3 regions of the Cohnella sp. 56 genome follow, and region 2 is predicted to be linked to each of the others. Evidence: riboswitches for the same ligand, from Rfam matches in the RefSeq annotation. Region 2 holds a riboswitch; each other region holds the start of a gene.
The links. A riboswitch is a leader RNA that binds a small molecule or an ion and turns the genes downstream of it on or off. The one in region 2 is predicted to bind cyclic di-AMP.
Positions count from the first base shown of each region.

Region 1 (2,265 bases), on a different contig from region 2:
AAAATGCCTCCACGAAAATATCTTTCGGATGTCTCATCTCCACCTTTTGATAATCGCCATGCCCAAGGTTTCAAGGGCTTCCTGATTTGCTTCTCGACTGGATCGGTGCCACAATCCAACTGGAGCAGGCCGGCTCCAATACACCCGCAATGTCCGATATAATTTGAAGCATGTAAAGGTTCGAATCCCGAATCCCTAATCCCGAATCCAAACAATCCGGACATCGAATCTATGAAATCCGCACTAGGCATTCCTTGACGAATTCGTTAACGTGATAAAACTACATTTATATAAGACGGGCATTGGGCATATGAGATGGATATCGCTGTTATGGATCCCGTTCCGATTTCATCTCGAGTTCGATTACGAAGCCGCTTATTCTGATCAAGAAAATGATGGTCGACTGGAACAGAGGCGCGAGGGAGTTCGACGGCAAATTTTCGAAGGACGAGGTCGGTACGATCGGAGAGACGTTCAAGCGAATCTCGTCGGAGAACGAAGAGCTGGCCAGGAGGCTCATTCGTTCGGAGTTAAAGGAGAGGGAAGCGGTTTGACATTTCTTATCCTTCTCTTTATCATATAGGCACGCTTAATTTCCGGTTGCAATGTCCGGAAAGCGGGGGAACCCAGTCAAGTGGGGCGAATCACTTCGCATGAAGTGTAGGGTACCATCTTACCCGAGTCCGTCAGCTAACCTCGTCAGCAATGGATGGGTCTATTTTTTCTTTTCTTTACAGGTAAATCCCGGACCCTATTATTCAGGGTCTTTTTGCGTTCTGCGGACCCTGCTGGCATTTATCATCGGACTGGTTCAATACAGGAGAGAGGAGGCTTCTACATTGCCGTTTCACACGAATCCCCAGTAGAACACGAAAAGGAGAGTGCTAAAATGGCGAAAGCAAAATACATAATAGGCGGGATCCGGCATGCGTGATAGCCGGCATGTCCGTTTTCTCGTTTCCGCTCCGAATCAGGACGGCCGATCGTTCGTCAAACAGTTGATTCGACGAGAATTGCCATATGCGCTGCTCACGAACAACAAAAAGGAAAAAAGCAGGCTGCAGCGGTCCAAGCATGCGCAGCTGGTGCAGGTGAAGACGGCCGAACCCGACACTTGGCGGCCGCCAGGCCTCGATGCCGATCTAATCATCCTATTTGAGAGAAGTCCTGCGCTGTCTTGGCGGTACGTTCAGTTTTGCCGGACATGGACCGAGAGCCCCATCCATATTTTTACCTGCAGGGGCAGCTTCATTTCCAAGCGAAGAGAGATGGATATCCAGGTTCATCAACATATCGCGGGTATTGATCCCGCGTACCTGGATATGAAAATCGACTCTTTTATCGGTTGTGTCTCCGGGCGTGCGGACGAGTTATGGCAGGAAGCATATATAAATGAAGGAATCCGCTGATCGTCAGCGGCATTCCTTCGCGACCGGGACATACGTCATTGACCGGTTGGCCGGATTTCGGTAACATCGAATAACAAGCTCCCTGGCGCATGGGCAATCTCGTCAGGCGAGCCTTTCTTTTATTTTGGGGAGGAAGAGATGAATTCAATCCAACAACTGATCGCCGATCTGGGCGTCGCGTCCGGCCTGTCCGCCGATCTGGCGAATGCTGTCCTGATTGTCGGCATTGCGGCCCTTAGCATCCTCGCGCATTATGTCACCAAGAAGGTCGTGCTCAGCATCACTTCCCGATATATCCGCAGCAACCGCTATAAGTGGGCAGATCATTTCCTCCGTCGGAAAGTGCTTCAGAGACTGTGCCACATCGTTCCCGCCATTATTATTTATTCCTTCTCGTACAGCTTCCCTGGCTATCACCGTCTGATCGGGCAGGGAATCGCAGTCTATCTGACGATCGTGGCGATCATGGTGCTCGACGCGCTGCTGAACGCCATGAACGATATATATACGACCTACGAGATCTCCAAGAGCCGCCCGATAAAGAGCTACATTCAGGTCGTAAAAATATTTTTGTTCGTCATCGGCGGCATTGTGGTCATCTCCAATCTGATCGGACAGAGTCCGCTCATCCTGCTCAGCGGCATCGGCGCGCTGTCTGCGGTCATGCTGCTGATCTTCAAGGACTCACTGCTGGGCCTAGTCGCAGGCGTCCAACTGTCCTCCAATGATATGGTGCGGGTCGGCGACTGGATCGAGATGCCCAAGTACGGTGCAGACGGGGACGTGATCGATATCTCTTTGAACACCGTCAAGGTGCAAAACTTTGATAAGACGATTACGACGATCCCCTCGTACG
Region 1 is NZ_JAZDQE010000010.1:109,459-111,723, forward strand. Features, by position in the region: gene VQ071_RS17830 (hypothetical protein) at 396-554, shown strand; cyclic di-AMP (ydaO/yuaA leader) riboswitch at 577-720, shown strand; gene VQ071_RS17835 (hypothetical protein) at 927-1,409, shown strand; gene VQ071_RS17840 (mechanosensitive ion channel family protein) at 1,548-2,265, shown strand, end outside.
Region 1: it holds a riboswitch for cyclic di-AMP, as region 2 does, so the genes downstream of both, VQ071_RS17835 (hypothetical protein) here and VQ071_RS24075 (TrkH family potassium uptake protein) in region 2, are expected to answer to the same signal.

Region 2 (2,265 bases):
ATGAACCCTGCGTACATGACGAGGAAGGCGGAGGAGAGGAACAGTCCGCGCTTGAACGAGGACCAGCCGTGGCAGGCCGCAGCGTATACGACGGCCAGCACGAACAGGACGATCTGCGGCAGCAGGAAGCCAACCATGGACAGCTTGTCGGCGGTCTTGTGCTGCCTTGCGATCTCGGCGGCGAATCCCTGCGGCATCTCGTACCGGTAGCTCAGGACTGCATCCGGCTTCACGAGCAGCTGCAGATGCGCATCGACAAGACCGGCCTTGCGGCTTTGCAGGATGACCGCGCCGGTGTCCGTGACGCGGCCGATGGGCTCCCATGCCGATGCGTCATACGCCGGCTGTTTTTTGAGCCATGCCAGCGCTTGGGCCGTCAGGCCTTCCGCATCTCTGACCGCCGCCTTGTCCTCGTCGGACATGGCACCGGCGCTCGCGGCCCATCCGACGACGGCGCCCGTCTCCATATGGAGCAGGACGCGATGGATGCCGCCGTCCGTACGCAGGTCGACCGCATACACATCCATCGGATAGCTGGCGTCCCAGTTGCTGTCGAATTCCTTGGTCAGCTTGTGCTTGGTCAGATAGGCGGCCATCCGATCGTCGCCCATATGCGTCACGGTCACATCCTTCACACGGTCCGGCGTCAGTTGCCAGTGCGTCTCGGCGTACGAGACCGCGAGCCTCTTAGCCTCTCCGCGGGAGACCGAACCTGCAGCGTCGTCTTTCATAGCGGGGACGATCGCGGGCAATACTTGCAGACAAACGAATAAAAAAAGTCCGATTCCGGCGGCGATAATCCAACGGGCTGATCTCAAAATGGTCCACTCCGATTCCGTATTATTCTAAAAAAACGCATACATCCGCCATTTAAATAACGATTCTAGCCATTACGCAGATTATCGCGGTAAAGGGCAGCCAAAACAAGAGAAAGAAGCTGAATCCTCGTAAAAATGAAGTTTAATCGCCATAGAACGGCGGTATATCTTCATTCAAGGCGATTTTTCGCTTTTCTGACGTTGTGTGTCTTGGACGGACAGACTATAATTCGATTTAATTGTTTAATTCCATCATACTACCCAGCCGAATTTCCGCAAAGAAAACGGGGGAACCACCGCATCATCCGGGGTGAATTCCGAGCGCGCAGCGCCGGATAGGGCAGCCTGTTCTGGCCCGAACCCGTCAGCTAACCTCGTAGGCTGCCAGACAGGACTACTGTGCGAAGGCACTGGAGCTCCAGTGTCTTTTTTTGCGCGCATATCGCGATTGCCGTCATGAGGTGAAGCAATTGTTCAAGAAAATCATCAGGTGGCTATACGCTTCGCCGCCCCGGGTATTGACGATCGGCTTCGCCGTCATTATTACCATCGGCGCGCTGCTGCTTCGGCTGCCCGTCTCCACGGTGTCGGGCGAGTCGACGCCGTGGCTCGAAGCCTTTTTCATCTCGAGCTCGGCCACCTGTGTGACCGGACTGACACGTCTGGACACGCTGGGCTACTTTTCCGTCTTCGGGCGGTGGGTCATTCTGATTCTCGTACAGCTGGGCGGGCTCGGCTTTATGACGATGGGCACGCTGTTCGCCTTTTTTGCCGGACGCCGGCTGTCGCTCAAGGACCGGCTTGTGCTCCAGGAGGCGATGAACCAGGGCAGCCTCGAGGGCATCGTGCGGCTCGTTCGCCGCGTGCTGATCTATGCGCTCTGCATCGAAGCGGTCGGCGCGCTGCTGTTCACCGCGCGCTTTATGCAGGACATGCATTTCCGCAAAGCTTTGTACTACGGCGTTTTTCATAGCGTCTCCTTTTTCAACAACGGGGGCTTCGATCTGTTCGGCGATTTCCGCAGCATGACGGACTACGTCGGAGATCCGTTTATGAATATTGTCGCCATGGCGCTGATTGTACTGGGCGGCGTCGGCTTCGTCGTGCTGTCCGACCTGGTCGAGCTGCGGACGCGGCGCAAGCTGTCTTATCATTCCGTAGTCGTGCTCTGGGTATCGGCGTTCCTCATCGTGCTGGGCACGATCACAATTTTTATTTTCGAATATACGAACGAGTCCACGTTTGCCCCGCTCGCATTCGGCGACAAGCTGCTCGCGGCGGCGCTGCAATCCGTCTCCACCCGCTCGGCCGGCGTGAGCACCGTCGATATCGGCTCGCTCCGCGACGCGACGCAGTTCGCGATGGTGCTCCTCATGTTCGTCGGCGCCTCGCCGGGCTCGACGGGCGGCGGCATCAAGACGACCGCGTTCGCCGTGCTCGCCGCCGC
Region 2 is NZ_JAZDQE010000017.1:70,512-72,776, forward strand. Features, by position in the region: gene VQ071_RS24070 (hypothetical protein) at 1-731, opposite strand, end outside; cyclic di-AMP (ydaO/yuaA leader) riboswitch at 1,072-1,215, shown strand; gene VQ071_RS24075 (TrkH family potassium uptake protein) at 1,289-2,265, shown strand, end outside.

Region 3 (2,265 bases), on a different contig from region 2:
CCGGAAACGATCCGCAAAGCGATCGTCCTGCTCAAGGACGAAGATATCGTCTCCGTGTCCCAGGGGAAGGAGATCGTCATCGTCTCCGCCGCCAAAGCCAATGAGTATATATCGAAAAACAATTATCTGAAATCCGCGTATTCGCTGAAGCAGGAAATCCAGCAGCTGCTGGTGGAAAAACACGAGGTAGACCGCAAGTTCGAGGTGCTGTTGAAGGAAATTATCGAAGCCTCCGACCGTCTCAAAAATCTGAAGCCCTACAATCCCGTCGAGCTCAAGATCAAGCCGGACGCGCATGTGATCGGAAAAACGATCGCAGCGCTTGAGTTCTGGCAAAATACCGGCGCGACGATCATCGCCTTAAGACGCGGCGTTAACGTATCCATCTCTCCCGGGCCTCATGTCGTGCTTCGGGAAGACGATGTCGTCGTCGTCGTCGGAGACGATCATGCGCACCGGAGAACCGAGCAATTCCTGAATACAACGCGCTTATAACGCGCCGGACATGGCGGCGTCGTCGCAAACAGCGGCGGCGGTTTTTTTCATACAAAATTATACATACAATTTTATTTATCAAATAAGGTTGTGAGTCGCCTGTTTTTTTGTTATCCTTTTAACGATCCCATATGCATCGATAAACGATGGAGCCTGTCATCAGGGCTCTTTCTCTTTATGCAGATGAGTAAAAGGAGTTCGTGATGTCATTTCAATCTGAAGCAAACAACCGGTACCACCTGTATTTAAGTTATGCCTGGAACCACAATGGCGCCTGCGACGAACTATGCGAGCTGCTGCGGCGCATAGAGCAATTCGATCCTGCTTTTACGCTGATTGCTCCCGACCATCCCGCGAACCGCTCAAGCGACGAACGAGCGCTCTACCAAACTATTAAAGCCAAAATGAAATTTTGCGATGTCGTGATTCTGCTGGTCGGGGGATACCCGGATTACAGCCGCTGGATCAACAAAGAGCTTATTGCCTGCAGAGACGGTCTGCACAAGCCTGTGATCGCCGTTCAACGGGATGCCCTCGACTCCGCATCTTTTATTATTAAAGAAAATGCGGACCTGATGGTCGGTTGGGATGCGGAATCCATCATTCAGGCGATCAAACAAATCGCGAGGAAGCCGTAATAGCCGCCGCTCAAGCGGCGAGCGCCTATTAATTCACAGTAAATTACAGACAATCTATTTTTGTATCAAAGGTTGTTTGAATGAATAAGGTTTGGTATACTCATCATTACCAGCTACGTTTCCTTTAAATTCCACCTTTATTTTCATAGTTGCTTCTGGCTTAATTTCCGGATCATCCGGAAAGCGGGGGAACCACTCTTTTGGGGCGAATCGGTCCGCGAGACCGTAGGGAACCATCTATCCCGAGTCCTTCAGCTAACCTCGTCAGCTATAGATGGGTCAATACTTGCGGCGGAGCTGCGCTCCGTTTGTCTTTTGACCCGTACAACGGGTCTTTTTTGTTGCCAAAAATGGCCCTTCACATAATTTTGATACGATGAGGAGGATGCAAGATGGCACAGCCAAAGTACATAACGGATATCGGGAAACTGACGCAAATCCCCGAGTCGGACCGCGAGAAGCTTCATCGCATTACGGATAAATTCGTTTTTCGCGTGAACGATTATTACTTGAACCTGATCGACTGGGACAACCCCGATGACCCGATCCGCAAGCTCATTATCCCCAACGAGGACGAGCTGGGCGAATACGGGCGATGGGACGCTTCGGACGAAGACACCAACTACGTCGTAGAGGGCTGTCAGCACAAATACAAATCCACGGCACTGCTCATCGTATCAGAGGTGTGCGGAGCGTATTGCAGATACTGCTTCCGCAAACGGCTGTTCCGCAACGACGTGAAGGAGGCCGTGAACAATGTGGAGCCGGGGCTGCAGTATATTGCGGATCATCCCGAGATCAGCAATGTCCTGCTCACGGGGGGAGACAGCCTGATCCTCGGCACGCCCAAGCTGCGGACGATCTTCGAGCGGCTGAGAGCGATCGACCATGTGAAGATCATACGGCTCGGCTCCAAGATGCCGGTATTCAATCCGATGCGGATCTACGAAGACGAAGCGCTGCTGGAGCTGATCCGCACGCATTCCACCACGGACAAGCGGATTTATGTCATGGCGCATATCAATCATCCGCGCGAGATCACGCCGGAAGCGAAGAGAGGGTTCGAAGCGCTGCACCAGGCAGGTGCGATTGTGGTGAACCAGACGCCTGTCCTTCGGGGCATCAACGACGA
Region 3 is NZ_JAZDQE010000015.1:42,976-45,240, reverse strand. Features, by position in the region: gene VQ071_RS22625 (TrkA C-terminal domain-containing protein) at 1-495, shown strand, start outside; gene VQ071_RS22620 (TIR domain-containing protein) at 699-1,133, shown strand; cyclic di-AMP (ydaO/yuaA leader) riboswitch at 1,281-1,418, shown strand; gene VQ071_RS22615 (KamA family radical SAM protein) at 1,526-2,265, shown strand, end outside.
Region 3: it holds a riboswitch for cyclic di-AMP, as region 2 does, so the genes downstream of both, VQ071_RS22615 (KamA family radical SAM protein) here and VQ071_RS24075 (TrkH family potassium uptake protein) in region 2, are expected to answer to the same signal.